DNA from 4 places in the Gloeothece verrucosa PCC 7822 genome. Region 4 is predicted to be linked to each of the others. Evidence: predicted binding sites of a transcription regulator. Region 4 holds the regulator's gene; each other region holds the start of a gene.
What was found. Region 4 encodes NtcA, which controls nitrogen genes in cyanobacteria. Its sites were predicted from a motif close to TTTGTANCNNNNGNTACAAA; they were not measured.
Positions count from the first base shown of each region.

Region 1: a site for NtcA is predicted at 2,150-2,169, ahead of rpe (ribulose-phosphate 3-epimerase). Genes of this name have one in related genera too.
Region 2: a site for NtcA is predicted at 2,054-2,073, ahead of gifA (glutamine synthetase inactivation factor IF7A). Genes of this name have one in related genera too.
Region 3: a site for NtcA is predicted at 1,834-1,853, ahead of CYAN7822_RS12270 (DUF6761 family protein). Genes of this name have one in related genera too.

Region 1 covers NC_014501.1:133,658-137,874, reverse strand. The annotation lists gene CYAN7822_RS00595 (DUF3352 domain-containing protein) at 1-1,373, shown strand, start outside; gene CYAN7822_RS00590 (prepilin-type N-terminal cleavage/methylation domain-containing protein) at 1,377-1,931, opposite strand; gene rpe (ribulose-phosphate 3-epimerase) at 2,197-2,904, shown strand; gene shc (squalene--hopene cyclase) at 3,291-4,217, opposite strand, start outside.
Region 2 covers NC_014501.1:5,702,625-5,706,841, reverse strand. The annotation lists gene CYAN7822_RS25680 (ABC transporter permease) at 1-567, opposite strand, end outside; gene CYAN7822_RS25675 (ABC transporter ATP-binding protein) at 587-1,579, opposite strand; gene gifA (glutamine synthetase inactivation factor IF7A) at 1,779-1,979, opposite strand; gene CYAN7822_RS25665 (PAS domain S-box protein) at 2,548-4,217, shown strand, end outside.
Region 3 covers NC_014501.1:2,791,954-2,796,170, reverse strand. The annotation lists gene CYAN7822_RS39430 (DUF4347 domain-containing protein) at 1-142, opposite strand, end outside; gene grxD (Grx4 family monothiol glutaredoxin) at 944-1,288, shown strand; gene CYAN7822_RS12270 (DUF6761 family protein) at 1,350-1,598, opposite strand; gene CYAN7822_RS12265 (response regulator transcription factor) at 1,913-2,704, shown strand; gene CYAN7822_RS12260 (ABC transporter ATP-binding protein) at 2,803-3,549, opposite strand; gene trpD (anthranilate phosphoribosyltransferase) at 3,754-4,217, shown strand, end outside.
Region 4 covers NC_014501.1:4,830,374-4,834,590, forward strand. The annotation lists gene CYAN7822_RS21500 (MDR/zinc-dependent alcohol dehydrogenase-like family protein) at 1-303, opposite strand, end outside; gene CYAN7822_RS21505 (pre-16S rRNA-processing nuclease YqgF) at 320-718, opposite strand; gene CYAN7822_RS21510 (DUF3084 domain-containing protein) at 746-2,254, opposite strand; gene ntcA (global nitrogen regulator NtcA) at 2,279-2,956, opposite strand; gene fabI (enoyl-ACP reductase FabI) at 3,188-3,964, shown strand; gene CYAN7822_RS21525 (Uma2 family endonuclease) at 4,157-4,217, shown strand, end outside.

The DNA.
Region 1 (4,217 bases), 1.4 Mb from region 4:
AGATTCAACCCTGGCTAGGAGATGAAATTACTCTAGCAGTCACTTCCCTCGATTTTGATCGCAATCCGGAAAATGGTATTAAACCCGGATACCTGCTGGCAGTACAAACCAAAGATGCGGAGTTAGCCAAAGAATTTCTGCAATCCTCTTATTCTCGAGAAGCGATCGCCGGTACATCAGATTTAGTGTTTGAACAGTACAAAGGGGTTAACCTCATTGCTCAACGTCCCCTATCAGCTAATAAAAATAACGTCACTTTGGGATCTAGTGCCGTTGTAGCCGATTTTGTGCTATTTGCCAACGATCCGAAAGTCTTACGCGATGCTATTAATAATGTTCAAGTTCCTGGACTCAATTTAAAGGGCGCTAATTATTATCAACAAGCTTTAAAGACCATTGAAGACCCTCGCATTGGCCTAGTTTACGGGAATTTACCCGCCTTATCCGCTTGGATAGCTAATGCACCTGTACCCGAAACCCCAGAAGTGGCCCAAATGCTGACCGTAGCATTTTCGATTAAGTCCGAAGGTTTAGCCGCTCAAACCGCCTTATTTGGGGTAGAAGGAGCCGCCAAACGGATTCCCGCTTTATCTCAACCGGTGGGAGCCTTAAATTATGTCCCCGCTAATACCATTGTCACCGCCGCCGGCACCAATCTCAACCAATTTTGGCAAACGGTAGAAACCGGTTTAGCCGCTAATAGTCCGTTACAACAGTTAGTAAAACAGCTTATAAGCCGTTTAGAAGCTCCTTTAGGTTTAAATTTACCTGAAGATATTTTTAAGTGGGTTAAAGGCGAATATAGCTTGGCTCTAGTGCCAAATCCCGAAGGGGATCAACCCGATTGGATCTTTGTCGCTCAGAAAGTGCCCGGGGTAGAGACATCCTCAGCCATCACCCATTTAGATGATTTAGCCAAACAGCAGGGCTATAGCGTGGGAAGTTTGCCCTTGTTTGATAGCACGGTCACCGCTTGGACGAAGTTAAGCACGGCTACAGAAACAGGAGGAGGTTCTTTAGCGCGTCTTAATGCTCAGGTAAAAGGGGTCCATACAAATACTGATCAATATGAAATAATTGCCTCTTCTGTTGAAGCGATGTCTCAAGCATTGGCGGCACAAAAAACCTCTTTAATTGACAGTGAAAAATTCCAACAGGCTATTTCGGCTTTGCCTAGGGAAAATGACGGATACTTTTATGTAGACTGGAATAAGAGTGAGCCAATTATTGAGCAAAAGTTACCGATTGTTCGGGTTATACAATTAGCTGGCAAACCTTTATTTAATAATCTGCGCTCTCTGACCTTGAGTAGTCAAGGAACTGAGCAGGGAATTGCCCGCGCCACAGTCTTTTTTAAATTAGGTGTGAGATAAAATCTACATACAAAGACTCTGTTCACTCATATCAATACTCATGATTAAATCATCCTGATATTGGAAAAATTGATTGGTTTCTTTATAGGCATTAGTGTAGTATGTTGTAGTATTTTTGACGGTATCTTTGCCAGAAAAAACAACATAAATTGCACAATAGGATTTTCCGTTAACTGTTGTGGGTCTAGCTTCGTAGTCATAGGAAGAATTAAAAGGAACTTTTCCACTGCTTTGCAAATAAAAACATTTAGTTGCAGGAGTTCCTTGTTGACTCACCGGAACTATATTAGGATAAACATCTTTAGGATAGTAACCATTTTCTAATCTAAAAATTCTCAGTTCTTTAGCCATACAACTCATCTGAATTTTTGCGTCTCCATATTTAAATTTATCTATCGTAGCCACATAAGAAGGAAAAGCGAAAGCGGCTAATATCCCCAAAATGATCACAGTAATTAACATCTCTAACAGAGTAAATCCTGAATTTGAGGATGAGCTTGACAAATTCTTTAACGACTTATAGCGGTAAATCAGTAGAGTTACGATCAGAGTATTCATGGGCTTAGTCGGTTAAAAATTTAAGTTAATTTAAATAAAATAATAAAAATATAGTTGATGTAAGTTCTTAAAGATTATTGTGCCCAGATTTAAGCTAAAACATAGCAATGGCTGCCGACAATGTTGAGTGCGGTCCGTTGGTGAATCTATGCTATAGGTAAACAAGAAGATTAAGAATTTAACTTTTTTTTGGGTAAGTATAGAGAAAAGCTAAAGAGTTTGTTAAGATTGTTACCAAAAGTGAGCCATCAAGAGAACACACATCATGACCCAAAACGGACATTCCAAATCCATAGTCGTTGCGCCCTCCATTTTATCGGCTGACTTTAGCCGCCTCGGAGAAGAAATACAAGCCATAGATAAAGCCGGCGCAGACTGGGTACACGTAGACGTGATGGATGGGCGCTTTGTTCCCAACATCACCATCGGTCCACTGATCGTAGAAGCTATTCGTCCTTATACCAAAAAGCCTCTAGACGTTCACTTAATGATCGTCGAACCCGAAAAATATGTCGCTGACTTTGCTAAAGCCGGCGCTGATATTATTTCAGTTCATGCGGAACATAACGCTTCACCCCACTTACACCGTACTCTCGGCCAAATTCGGGAATGCGGAAAACAGGCGGGTGTAGTTCTTAACCCCTCTACCCCTTTAGACTTTATAGAATATGTTTTAGAGTTATGCGATTTAGTATTAATTATGAGCGTTAACCCCGGTTTTGGGGGCCAAAGCTTTATTCCTGAAGTTGTACCTAAAATTCAAAAATTGCGTCAAATGTGTGATGAACGGGGATTAGATCCTTGGATTGAAGTTGATGGCGGATTAAAACCGGATAACACTTGGCAAGTTTTAGAAGCGGGTGCTAATGCGATCGTAGCGGGTTCGGCTGTATTTAAGGCTTCTGATTATTCTAAAGCCATTGAAGGCATCCGCCACAGCAAGCGTCCTCAAGCTCAATTAGCTAGTGTTTAATTATTTCTCCTTAAATTAACTCTTGTAACAGGTGGTTCAGGTTTTGTACCGCCTGTTTTGTTCTGAGTTAGGAAGTTGTGTTACGACGGACTGTTAAACTCAGATCTTGCACCTGTCTCTAATGGTATTCGTGAGGGTAGGGTGTAGGGGGTAGGGTGTGGGGTGTAGTGAAATATTGGGCGAAAAAATAATAAAAAGAAAGAGTATTAATCATGTAACTCCGAATAATGTCTCACTAATTGTAAAATCTCTTTAATTTACCTATTCCCCATCCCCGACACCCCACACCCGACACCGATCTCAACACGGAGATCGGTTGGTGCAAGATATGAGTTAAACCTAGGCGATGTTCAACGAGGGTAGCCGCCTAACACACCCTACTTAACTTAATTAAAACCCAATAACCTCTGATAACGACTAAGAGCAATTAAAGGGAAATATTGCAAATAGAGATGGTATTTAAGATAAAAATGACAGGGAAAACCCGTGCCCGTAAAATAACTTTCATCCCATGTCCCATCTGGGCGCTGAGTCGCCAACAGATAATTGACCCCTCTTTCAAGGGCCGTTTTCGCAAATTTTCCGGTCGCTTCTCCGGCGGCTAATAAGCCAATTAAGCCCCAGGCGGTTTGAGAGGCGGTACTGTCTCCTTTTCCTCTCAAGGCAGGATTATTATAACTAAAACAAGTTTCGCCCCAACCCCCATCAGGATTTTGACAACCCACTAACCAAGCCGCACCCTTTTCAATCTGTGCTTGATGGGTAACGGGTGCAATCGCGGCTAAAGCGGATAAAGCCCCACTGGTACCATAAATATAATTTACGCCCCAACGACCAAACCAACTCCCATCCGCTTCTTGTTCTTGTTCTAAGTAAGCGATCGCTCTTTTTACCCGGTCATGATCCATACTTAACTCACAAGTGCCCAACATTTCTAACACTCGTGCCGTTACATCGGCGGTATTCGGGTCAATCATCGCCTTTAAATCAGCATAGGGCAAATAATTGAGCCAATTTTGGTCATTATTAACATCAAAAGCCCCCCAGCCGCCAGCCTTACATTGCATGGTGGCCATCCAGCGCACACAACGCCGCATCGCCCCATATTTAAGCTGTTCATCGGGCATTTTCACCTGTTCGAGGGCCATCACCACCACAGCCGAATCATCTAAGTCAGGATACCAACGGTTATCAAATTCAAACGCCCATCCGCCGGGAGTTCCTTCTTTATTCTTGACTGCCCAGTCTCCATAGTCGAGAATTTGTTTATCTAATAACCATTGTGCCCCTTTTACTAAAACCGGCTCATCGGG
Region 2 (4,217 bases), 870 kb from region 4:
GCCGGCTAGAAAAATATAGAATAAAAACCAAAATTGTTCAATAGCCGTTGCTCTCTCAGTCCAAAAAGCCAGCATAGCAAAGGTATATTGAATAATAAATCGAACAAAAAAAGCGACAATGATGGCAACAGTAAACAAAAATAAACGGCTGTAACTGGGAACCCAAGCGGATTGAGGATATAGCACAAAGAACAAGATAATAAAAAACAACACGACAGGAATACGAGCGACTTTTTCAGATAAATGTCTAGCCAGATGATGCCATATAGGGTCAAGCGGTTGTAACAGTCGAAAAGAAAGAACACCCTCTACAACTTCTTTCTCAAAATCCCAGATTACCCAAACAACCGTCAGTTGTCGCACCAAAAAAACGGCAAAAAAGTAGCGGACAAACTGAAGAGAATCAAGTCCAAAATGGCCATTTTTTGATGCCTCTATCCAAACTCCCATTAAAATCAGAGGCAAGGAACCTGATAAAGCCCATAAAAAAATTTCCGCCCGATATTCCAACATATGGGCATAATAAGCGCCTAGTAAAACAATTGCTTTCTTAAACAGAGGCTTCATAATCAAACAGAAAAAACTACTAAGAGGTAAGAGAAACTTTGCCGCTTAAAAACAAACGCCCAATAACTTCTTCTATGGGAGGTTCACTCACACTTAAATCTAACACCTCTAACTGTGCCAAAATTTGAGCGATGGTGGTGGTTAATTTTTCCCGTTGGATTAAAAAACGGACTTCTTGCCCATCAATGGCTTCAATTTCGCCAAATTGGGCTAAATGTGCTTTTTCTACCGGATGAGCTAACTCTACCTTCACCTCGCGACAAGGAGCAAACCGTTCTAATAATTCTTCCAAAGCCCCATCATACATTAATTGTCCTTGATGGATGAGCAACACGCGCTTACACAAAGCTGTAATATCTGCCATATAGTGGCTAGTGAGCAGAATTGTTGCTTGATAGCGTAAATTATACTCTCGTAAAAATTCTCGCACAGCCACTTGTGCATTCACATCTAACCCTAAAGTCGGTTCATCCAAAAATAAAACCTGGGGATGATGAAGCAAAGCCGCTAATAATTCAGCTTTCATCCGTTCCCCTAAAGAGAGTTTTCTCACTGGTTGAGTGAGTTTTTGTTGTAAAGAGAGCATTTCCGATAACTCTCCTAAACGTTGCTCAAAAACCTGATCAGAAAGATTATAAATGGCTGCATTGATTTTTAAAGAGTCCAGAGCCGGTAAATCCCAGAGTAATTGCTGTTTTTGCCCCATCACCAGGCTAGTTTTGCTTAAAAATTGGGGTTGGCGGCGAAAGGGAACATAACCCGCTACTCGAACCTGTCCTGATGAAGGGTGAATTAGTCCAGTGAGCATTTTCAGGGTGGTGGTTTTGCCGGCACCATTAGGTCCTAAAAAACCCACCATTTCCCCGGCTTCAATGCTGAAAGAAATATCTTGAACCGCTTTAATTTCTCGGTATTGACGCTGAAAAAAGTGTTTGAGGGTGCCTTTAATTCCAGGTTGTTTAATGGCAACCGGATAAATTTTGCTGAGATTTTCAACTCGAACAATAGTCATGCTCAATAATAATAGGAGTCGGTTCTATTCGATCCTAATGAATTATTCAATAAAAAAGCTCGTGCTACTCAAGAGCTAAAAAAAGAGGGGGTATTCTTTGATCGGAAAACCCCTACCTAGCACTATAAATTGTAACTGATCGATGTTATTGGTGTGGATATGGCTCAATTGCGGTTTTTTCTGCTTTTAGCTGGCTATTTTAACTTAATGCTGCATGAGAACGATCGTAGGTTGCCCTGAAACTCGACTGCGGCTTACCCTGTATTGTACTCCAATATTCTACTTCGTCCATTTCTAAGCCAATTTCTGCGGCTGTACGTCCTAGCATTGATTGTTGACGATTTTTGATGATCTGATGATGGCGAGCCATGAGAGCGCGAGCTTGTTGTTGAGCAGACATAATCCTTGCCTCCAAATTGCTGATGGATTTTTTAGGGGGTTTACTTAGCCTCTTTAATATATATAGCATATAATTCTGTATCAAATTTTACTAAATCTCAAAATAATTAAAAAACTTAATAAAAGTTTCGGGATCGTTCCAGGCACAGGAGTAATCTTATTATCACAAAAATTGCAATAATACAATGGCTCTTAACATTTTTTATAAATTGACTTGATATAAACTTTAAAAAGGAAGACTATTGGTAAAAAAGTTTAAAGTTTTCTTGAAAAAGCCAAATAGTTGAAGTGAAATTGCTCATTTAGCCTGAATAAATTTTATAATTAATTTAGAGTTATCAATTTACTTTTTTAGTAAAAAATCATTCCAATCATCAAAAATCCTATAGCTATAGCGTAATTCAACCTCAAGAAACTTAAATATGAAACAAAATCTTAATCACTAAGTTTATGTACCTAGGGGCACTAAGTTAAAAGATTCCCCTTGGAATCCATAACTTAACACTCGTTCAAAAAAATTCCTATTTTACTAATGCTATCCCAAGAGCAACAGGCCAGTCAGAGTATCTATGAGCTATCATCTCGCTACAGAAAGTCTTAATTTAAGTCTAGGAGGACTCGTGTTATTTATCCTAATCTCTTGGATAATAAAATTGAAAAAATATTCCAGTTTGGCTCAATCTCTGGCTTATTCAAAAACTCAATTAGAAGAAAACTTATTAGAAGCACAAATAAAAATTAAATCCCTGGAAGAAGAATTGCAGGCAGCTAGAGAAGAAAACAAATTACTAGAAACAAAGCTTAAAATAAGACAACATTTGTTAGAGTTTCAAAAAGATAATTTGAAACAAAATGGTCTAAAAAAGCTCAGAGAATCTAGTCAAGCAGCAAAAACCTGTCAGGTTATCCTAAAAAATTATAGCCAAGACGAGCAAGGAAATTGTACCAATTGTATTGGCGTTAAAACTGATGTTACCGAACCTAAACAAGCTGAAATACAACGAGAGCGTTTTTTTACGCTTTCATTAGACCTACTTTGTATTGCTGGATTTGATGGCTATTTCAAATGCTTAAATCCTGCTTGGGAAACTACGCTAGGATATTCTACAGAAGAACTCATAAGTCAACCCTTCATAGAATTAATTCATCCTGATGAACGAGAAGCCGCCTTAACAGAAATCGAACGACTAGGTAGAGGACAATTAACTTACCACTTTGAAAATCGCTATCGCACTCGAGAAGGAACTTATCGCTGGTTAACTTTGACAGCCGTTCCTTATGTAGAAGAAGGGTTAATTTATGCTGTTGCTCACGATATTACTAAGCGAAAACAGACTGAGGCAGAAATTCAGCAAACCCGCAATTTTTTACAAACGATGATTGACCATTTACCCTTAGCGGTCTTTGTTAAAGATGGTAAACCCGAAACATTTAGTCAAATAATTTTATGGAACAAAACCTGTGAAAAAATTTTTGGAATCAGTGCCACAGAAGCCATCGGTTCAACAACTTTTGAGCATTTCTCTGACTCGCAAGCCGAATTTTTTTACCAAAAAGATCGAGAGACTTTTGCCCGCCGTATGCCGCTAGAAATCCCCGAAGAAGAGGCGGATAGCTACTCGTTAGGAAAAAGACTACTTCATACCGTAAAAATTCCCCTTTACGATGAGCAAGATCAACCGCAATATTTACTCTGTATTTCTGAAGATATTACTGAGCGAAAACGAGCCGAAGAAGCCCTTAAAAAAAGTGAAGAACAATTCCGGCTAGTCTTTCAACACTCGCCTATAGGCATAGCCATAGCTACTCCAGAAGGAAAATTAGTGCGAGTTAATGAGGCATTTTCTCAGATGATGGGTTTTACAGAAGCCGAATTACTCAAGCGCACTTGTGGAGATTTAACCTATCCTGATGACCTAAAAAATGAAATACCTCTCCATCAAAAATTATTAGCCGGAGAAATTGCCTACTACCGTCTGGAAAAACGTTATTTAACCAAAAAAGGCCAAGTTCTTTATGGAATGCTTCACGTAGGATTGATTAGAGACGAACAAGACAAACCCCTAAATTTAGTGGGTCAAGTGGTGGATATTAGCGAAAAAACTCAAGCCGAGATCGCCTTACGAGAAAGTGAAGATCGTTTAAGCCGCATTATTACCACTATCTCTGATGGGTTAATTGTCGTAAATAACCAAGGAAATATTAAATTTATTAATCCCGCAGGCGAGAAACTTTTTGG
Region 3 (4,217 bases), 2.0 Mb from region 4:
CGATATCTGGCAAAACATTTGCTATTAAACCTTGATAATCCTCTATGCCGGCATCGATAAAAGCGAGTGCCCCTTGAAAGCTGACATCATCTAAACTTTTCACCATAACTTTTTTATTTGTGGTTGTTTGAGCAGTTGCCATTTTGCACCTCTTAATTACAAGACAAAGGAAAGTTCCGTAAACAATATCAATTACGGCAAGAATTTTTTATGACAAAAACAAACAACTGATGAAAATTTTCAGGGAGAATAATTTAATCAATAAGCGATTGACAAACTAACTCTATAGCTGCTTGTTGCTGCTCATCAAGACAGGCATAGGGCGTAAAATCTCCTCAATTGTAATCGGAATGATTATAATTGAGCATATTTACGGAGAAAATTTACAATAGTTTATAAAGATGCCATAAGCATGATTTAAAATCGATTTAATCTTGTTTTAATTGACAAATTATAGCAACCGCTCCTGCGCTTAGGACATCTTTTAAACCTCAAACTTAATAGCAATAAGCTTTTAAGTAGTCGGACATAAATAAAGCACTCTATATAAAGAATTGTAAAATGGCTACAATTACCCCACACCCGACACCCGACACCCTACACCCTAACCTCACAGTTAACTTTATTTTTGTCCAGGTACTTACCTTCTGACTTCTGACTTGGGGACTTCTGACTTCTGCTATAACCGCTTTACTTTCCATCGTTAACTAGAGATAATCCAACGCCAATACACTTCATAAGCTGTACTGCATTTAAACTGGTTATTATGATTTTAAGAAAAAACCCTAAAACCATTCCCCATTCCCCTTTCCCCATTCCCCTTTCCCCTTATAACCAACCCCTGACTTCTCAAGCCCTCCACAGCTAGAAGTTTATGATAGACTAAGCACAAGAGCCTCTATGAATGTAACCATCTCTAATCAAGATTTTTGTCCAAGCCATTATGACAACAAACAATCAAGCCCTCTCTCCAGAACTAAAAGCCCGCATTGACAAACTCATCAAAGACAACAAAATTATAGTATTCATGAAGGGCACTAAATTAATGCCCCAATGTGGTTTTTCTAACAACGTCGTTCAAATCATCAGCAGTTTAGGTGTTCCCTTTGAAACCGTTGATGTTTTAGCCGATTTTGAAATCCGTCAAGGCATTAAAGAGTATTCTCAATGGCCTACCATTCCTCAAGTCTATATTAACGGAGAATTTATCGGCGGCTCAGATATCATGATTGAGCTATACAAAGAAGGGAAATTACAAGAAAAGGTTGAGGTCGCTTTAGCTTCCTAATCCACCAGACATCATAAAGGGTAGGCTCAACCTACCCTCCATCATTCTTACAACAACATGGCTAGTAATAATCGGGTTCAGGTTGCGGCAAAGCCATTTCAAAATTAGAAGGATCTCTAAGAAAACGATAAGCGTCCTCTTCTAGACGATGGATAAGATAAGGCTCTAGAATGTTAGTAAGACGCAAACAAGCAAAGAAACCGTCCATATAAGCACGCATTTCCTCAAACCGATGACCTCTGTTCCACATATCCACTAGATCATCAGTGAGCTTTTGGTAATAACGGATCGTTTGAGTATCTTGAAGCATGGATGACAAAAAAATTAAAGAGGACAGGTAAGTAAGAGGAGCTTTTTTAGACACAAGGCGATAGTGTAAACTATACAGTCAAACTAACGCTACTGAACAGGCTAATAAGCAGTGAAATGATACACACTTTACACTTTTATTGTATCGTTGAAATCACGAAAATTTAACCCCGCCAGCAGACTCAACCTAGAAAAAGCTCCCTAAAGGAAGTTTGTTGAAGATTTTAGCGCCACACTACGTAGCGAATGTTACAACATCTTGACATGAGCTTCTGATAGCCTAAATGCTATGAGTTTCAGAAGGATAAAACTAAGGTGGGATTGGTTTATATATCTATTGTTGAGGGCAACCCCCATTTAAGATCGTTACTAGCTTGGCATTTGCAGCAATCTGGTTATTTAGTACAACAATTTGCCAATCTACAACAGGCTAAACAAGCCTTTTCTAATCGTCAACCAACCCTAGTCATTATAGATTCTGACTTGCCCGATGGAGACGGACTAGAACTATGTCAGTGGCTATATCAGCAACGACAATCTTTAATTTTGGTTCTCTCAGCCAGAAATGGAGAAAAAGACGTAGTTGCTGGCTTACAATCAGGAGCCGATGACTATTTGAGAAAACCGTTTGGGATGCAAGAATTTATGGCAAGAGTTGAAGTCTTAGTCAGACGTTTGAGGGTTTCTAGCGCCCCCTTGCATTTAGATTACGGTTGCTTAAAAATTGACTTGGCACAGCGTCGAGTTCAATTTAAAGGAGAATTTATCGAGTTAACTCCTCAAGAATTTAGTTTACTCTACGTTCTTGCTCAAGCTGACGGCGCACCCCTATCCCGTTCAGAATTGTTACGCCGCGCTTGGCCTGAGGCTATTGATAATCCTCGTACCATAGACACTCACGTCCTCTCTTTGCGAAAGAAAATCGAAACTGATCCCAGACAACCCAGTCTGATACAAACCGTTCGCAACGTAGGATATCGATTTAACATCGAAAGTCTCGAGGAACTTAATTCTACCCCAACCCCTCCGGCTGCGGTCATCTCCTCCGCTCATCATCACCAAAATAATGGGCATCAGATGGCTAGAATGATGGTAAAACAGTCTTAAGCGGCTACATACCTAGAAGGCTAGTTGAGATTAGGTAACAGGCAACAAAAAAAGGATAGATGATTTGTTGGCAAATTTAATCACACTTTAAATGGGCCCTAGCTGAATTCATCAAACATGGCCTGACTTTGAGCTTGTTTTAATTGTTCGTGTAAGTTCTCCCAATTCAAAGAAGCGGCTGTATTTTTTAGCTGGATTTGTCCTTGATGTAAATACATCACCTCCGTAGCAAACTGTCGCACCAGATCCAACTGATGATTAACCATGATAATAGCCGTTTCGCTGCTGTGGGATAAATTAATAAGAACCTCCATCAAATGATTTCCATTACCCACATCTAAGGCAGAGGTCGGTTCATCGAGCAGTAAAACTTGCGGCTGCATCATTAACCCTCGAGCGATCGCTACTAATTGGCGTTGTCCCACAGACAACTGTAACTCCGAACGCTCAAACCATTCAAAGGGAATAGATAAACGAGAAGTCCAAGTCTCTATCCGTTGTTGAATTTCCCCTTTTGACAACTGCTGCAACCGCAACGGATAAGTTAACGCTTTCTCCACCGTCATTCCTAACAATTTGGGTTCTTGAGGCACTAGCACCACTCGTTGACGCAGTTGAATCACAGGCAGTTGATTTAAGGATTGCTCTTCGAGTTCAATTAATCCGGAAGTTGGGTCATCAAGTCGGTTAAGAAGTCGTAGCAAAGTAGTTTTCCCGGCTCCTGATGGGCCCACAATTCCCAAGCGTTCCCCCTTTTCAAGCATAAAAGAAATATCTTGTAATAGAAATTGAGAACCTCTCGATAAAGCTAAACTAACTTGTTTGAGTTTTAATAGATTAGTCATTAGTCATTAGTCATTAGTTATTAGTCATTGGTCATTAGTCATTAAGTACCTGGACATAAATAAAGCACTCTGTACCCGCGAATTTTAAAACGCCCACAATTCCCCCACACCCCACACCCCACACCCAAGATAAGGAGTACAGCCCTATTCGGGTGTTCCCTTTCTTTGATAGGATCAAACAAGACAAAGATTGTAAAATTTCCCATGACATCACAAACCATCTCGAATTGGTCAGATTTACTGCAACAGCTACTGGCAAAACAATCCCTCAGCCAAAACCAAGCAGCCCAACTCATGCAGGGATGGTTAAATGAAGAGATTGAACCTGTTGTCTCAGGAGCTATTTTAGCCGCCATTCAAGCCAAAGGGGTAAGTGCTGAAGAATTAGCGGGAATGGCACAAGTTTTAATGGCGCAATCATTATACCAAAATCCTATTAACCACAACCAACCGGTTATTGATACTTGCGGAACCGGTGGCGATGGGGCCTCTACCTTTAATATATCTACTGCCGTTGCTTTCGTTGCCGCCGCCGCCGGGGTAAAAGTGGCCAAACATGGAAATCGTTCGGCCTCTTCTAAAGTGGGGTCAGCAGATGTGTTAGAGTATTTGGGCATTCATCTGGCTGCTCCGGCTCCACAAGTAGAAGCCGCTTTAGAGGAAGTCGG
Region 4 (4,217 bases):
AACCGTGCGATTTTCACAGTGAGTCGGTTGTCCTGTGCGGCAAAAACGACAATAACCGCAACTGGCGTTAATTTCTCCTACTACCCGTTTATTGATCAGATGTTCGGGTCCGTTTTCTACCAGTCCGACAAATTCATGGCCGAGAACACCTTTATAGGGATAATAACCTCTGAGTAATTCTAGATCAGTATTACAAATTCCTGCCCGTAAAACTCGTACACAAACCTCACCAGATGGAGGAGAAGGAGTTGGGATATCGGTACGCAGGTGAAGTTGTTGGTTTTCTAGCCAAAGTCCTTTCATATAATTTTCTTTATTATTAGGGTGTTTTATTTAAATAGCGTTCTATCAATAAGATAGCCACCAGGTCATCAATAGGACGAGGAGGAAGCCGCATTCCTTGAGGGATAAACCACTGTAACCCTTTGGGGGGATACATTTCCCAATAGCGATCACGGGCTTCTAGTGAGCTATTTCTCTCATCTACCATCACAATAGGAATAGACTCGGCTAATTCTGTTTCTAGTTTAGCCTTCCAAGTTTTAGAGGTGGTTTGGTTTCCCATGACTAATAATTCGATGGGATACTGTTGAAATAGGGTGTTTATGACCGAGATCGCGCCATCTGATTCTACTACCTCATGATAATAAATCTGACGGTCATTTCCCATAATCGCCACACCACATTTATCTCTACCGGGATCAAATCCTAAAATCATCGGAGCTACCTACTATTAACCAATGACTTAAGTGCTAAAAATCACTTTACCATCTCGGACGGCAACCAAGCGAAGTTTTAGCGGTCCGGCGGTATAGGTGGGTTCAGATGCAACTGCTTGAATTTCATCTAAAGGTTGTTCACTGCTGTTAACTTGTTGAATAAACTGAACCAATTTTGTTAAACTTCCATCTCCAATTTGAATGGTCCCTAAAATGCCTTGTCTCCTGGCTCTAAATTGAGCGGCTGATAAGAGAATATCTAATCTTTTTTGAATTTCTTCTTCGGTCAAATTTCCTGAATCTATAGATACAGCCGCTATTTCTTGTTCTTCGTCAAAAATTTTTTGATTGGGAACCACATCAGCAAAGACTCTAATTTCTTGTTCTCCTAAAACATAATTGCCGGCTGAAATTATTCGGACCACATATTCTCCCCCATCTTTTAGGGTTTGAATTAATTGTTCCACTTGAGCTTTAGTAATTTTTACCAGTCTTTCATCTGTATTTTTACTTTCAGGTCGAGTGGCCATTATGGCGGTTCTATTTGCCTCTTGTAAAAGTTGATCGATCACTTTGATAATTGTATCAGACTCAGGTCGAGTTAAGCGAAATGCTCCTAAAGATAGAACTTGTCCTTTAAGAATTGCTATTTTTCTTTCCCGTAAGTCTTGATAATTTTGATAATATTGTTCTAAGACTTCTACTTCTCGTTTCAGAAAAGCCAACTGATTTTCTAATTCTCCTAATTTTTCTTCTCGACTTTTCAGATTTTCATCTTTTTGAGCGATGGCTTTATCTAAGAAAGAAATTTTACTATCACGTTGCTTAATTTGGTTTTGTAATTTATTTTTCGCTTTTTCTAATTGTTGAATCCGAGACTGATTTTCGGCAATAATTTGATCTTGTTGAGTTAATTGTTGATTTTGTTGGGCAAGTTTTTTATCTTGTTGAGCTAGGCTATTTTCTCGTTCAGTTAATTGTTGATCTTTTTCTTGTACTTGCTTTTGAATATTCTCAATGGTTTGGGTTAACTTTTGCCTTTGCTCCACCAGATCTTGACGTTCTTCTAATAGAGATTGAATATCCGAGCGTAAAATTGTTAATTGACTCGATACTTGATCAAATTGACTTCGAGATTTTTTAAAATCTTTATTTAGCTGAGAAAGACGTTTTTGAATTGATGTCTGTTTAGTTTGAGCGATATTTAATTCTTTTTCTATAGAGGTTTTCTCTTCTTTAACGGTTTGTAAATTGGTTTCAAGTTTTTTAATGGCATCTCGACGTTCATTGAGCAATTTATCCAGGTCAAAAACGCCTTGACGTAGAGACTTACTTAAACTAAATAACAACGCCAAGGTTGAACCTGCAATGGCTATCCCTGTTACAATAGTAACAAGCACTGCTGTCTGACGAGGACGCAGATTAAATAATCTCAGCTTTTTTTTGCCGATCTTGCTTCCTATGCGATCTCCTAATGCAGCGATTAACCCTCCTAAAATCAGGATTGCTGTAATTAGGATAAAGGCGCTAGTCATGATTGTAACTGCTCTTGGATAGAGTTAAGTAAACTGTTGACTCAGAGCGACGGGATTATGAACAGTAATTTTTTTCTTATGGATTGAAATCATGCCTTCTTGTCGCAAATCTCCTAATAGACGAGTAACAGTGACTCGGGTAGAGCCAATGGCTTCTGCGATCGCCTGGTGAGATAGCTTTAAATCAATTCGAATGCCATCTGGTGTAGGGACACCAAAATCTCGACACAGAATTAATAAGAAACTCACCAACCGAGAACCCATATCTCGGTGAGCTAAGGTTTCAATCATCATCTCGGTTTGTAAAATCCGTGACGACAATCCCTGTAACATTAACATCGATAATTCAGGATTATTTTTGAGGGCTAACTCTACCTGATCAATCGGTGCTGAAAGTAATTCTACAGGGGTAAAGGCCACAGAATGATAAAACCGGTCTGAGCGTTCTCCTGTTATGAGAGATAGTACCCCAAATACGCTATTTTCGCGCAACAAGGCTACTGTGATTTCTTCTCCGGCTTCATAAACTCGCGAGAGTTTAACAGCCCCCTTGAGCAGAAAGTAAACTCTCTCTGCCGGATCACCCGGGAAGAAAATGGTTTTTCCTCTCTCATAGGATTCTACGACAGGGGGATAGTTACCGCCACCGATGCGACGAAAGACTGCAGCTAAAGGTTTATCTTGAGTCAGGGATAGATCCATCACACTTAACACAGAGAGGAAAATAAAAGGTTCTTTGAGACTTAATCGAGTCTTAAATTAATAAATATTAAACACACTTCCTAGCCAACTGGCAAAATTTTTAGGGACTTTTTGTTTAACAATGGTTTTATGGGGGGTGTGAGTCTCGATGAAGGCATACATTCAAAGATTATAACCATCCCTTTTGACGCTCTCAACTTACGGCCAAGAAATTTTACCCTTTGAACCACTATGTTAGATTTAAACGGAAAGAACGCGCTTGTTACAGGCATTGCCAATAATCGTTCCATCGCTTGGGGGATTGCCCAGCAGTTACACAAAGCCGGAGCCAATCTTGGTATAACCTTTTTACCAGATGATAAAGGACGTTTTGAAAAAAAGGTGCGAGAGTTAGTAGAACCCCTCAATCCTAGCATATTTGTGCCTTGTGACGTACAGAATCAAGAACAGATTGAGGCAACTTTTGCAACCCTCGCTGATCAATGGGGAAAGCTTGACATTTTGATCCATTGTTTGGCTTTTGCCGATAAGGAGGGTTTAACCGGAGATTTTAGTGCTATTTCTCGGGAGGCTTTCCAGCAATCTTTAGAAATTAGTACCTATTCTCTAACCCGTTTGGCTAAATACGCTAAACCTTTGATGACAGAAGGCGGCAGTATTGTCACTCTCACTTATTTAGGGGGAGTGAAAGTCATTCCTAATTATAATTTGATGGGCATTGCTAAGGCCGGTTTAGATATGAGTGTTCGTTATTTGGCGGCTGAGTTAGGACCTCATAACATTCGCGTCAATGGGATTTCTGCCGGACCGATCCGGACTCTGGCTTCTTCTGCGGTGGGCGGTATTTTAGATATGATTCATCATGTAGAAAAAACTGCCCCTTTAAGACGTACTGTCACTCAGACAGAAGTGGGAAATACGGCGGCTTTTTTGTGTAGTGATTTATCGAGTGGCATTACTGGACAAATTATCTACGTGGATGCTGGTTACGAAATCATGGGAATGTAATTTTTTTAGTCATTAGTCTTTAGTCCTTGGTCATTAGTCTTTAGTCTTGAATTTTATTCTCAATTACTGAGCTTTAATCCCTCATTAATGATAGCTAGACGACTTTGACTGATGACTAACCACTAATGACTAATAACTAATAACTAATAATTAATGACCAATGACTAATAACTAATAACTGAGGAATTGTTTATGCTGTCAAATCCATTAGTAATCACTTTGCCTCCTTCTATTAAACTTGATGATGATCAGT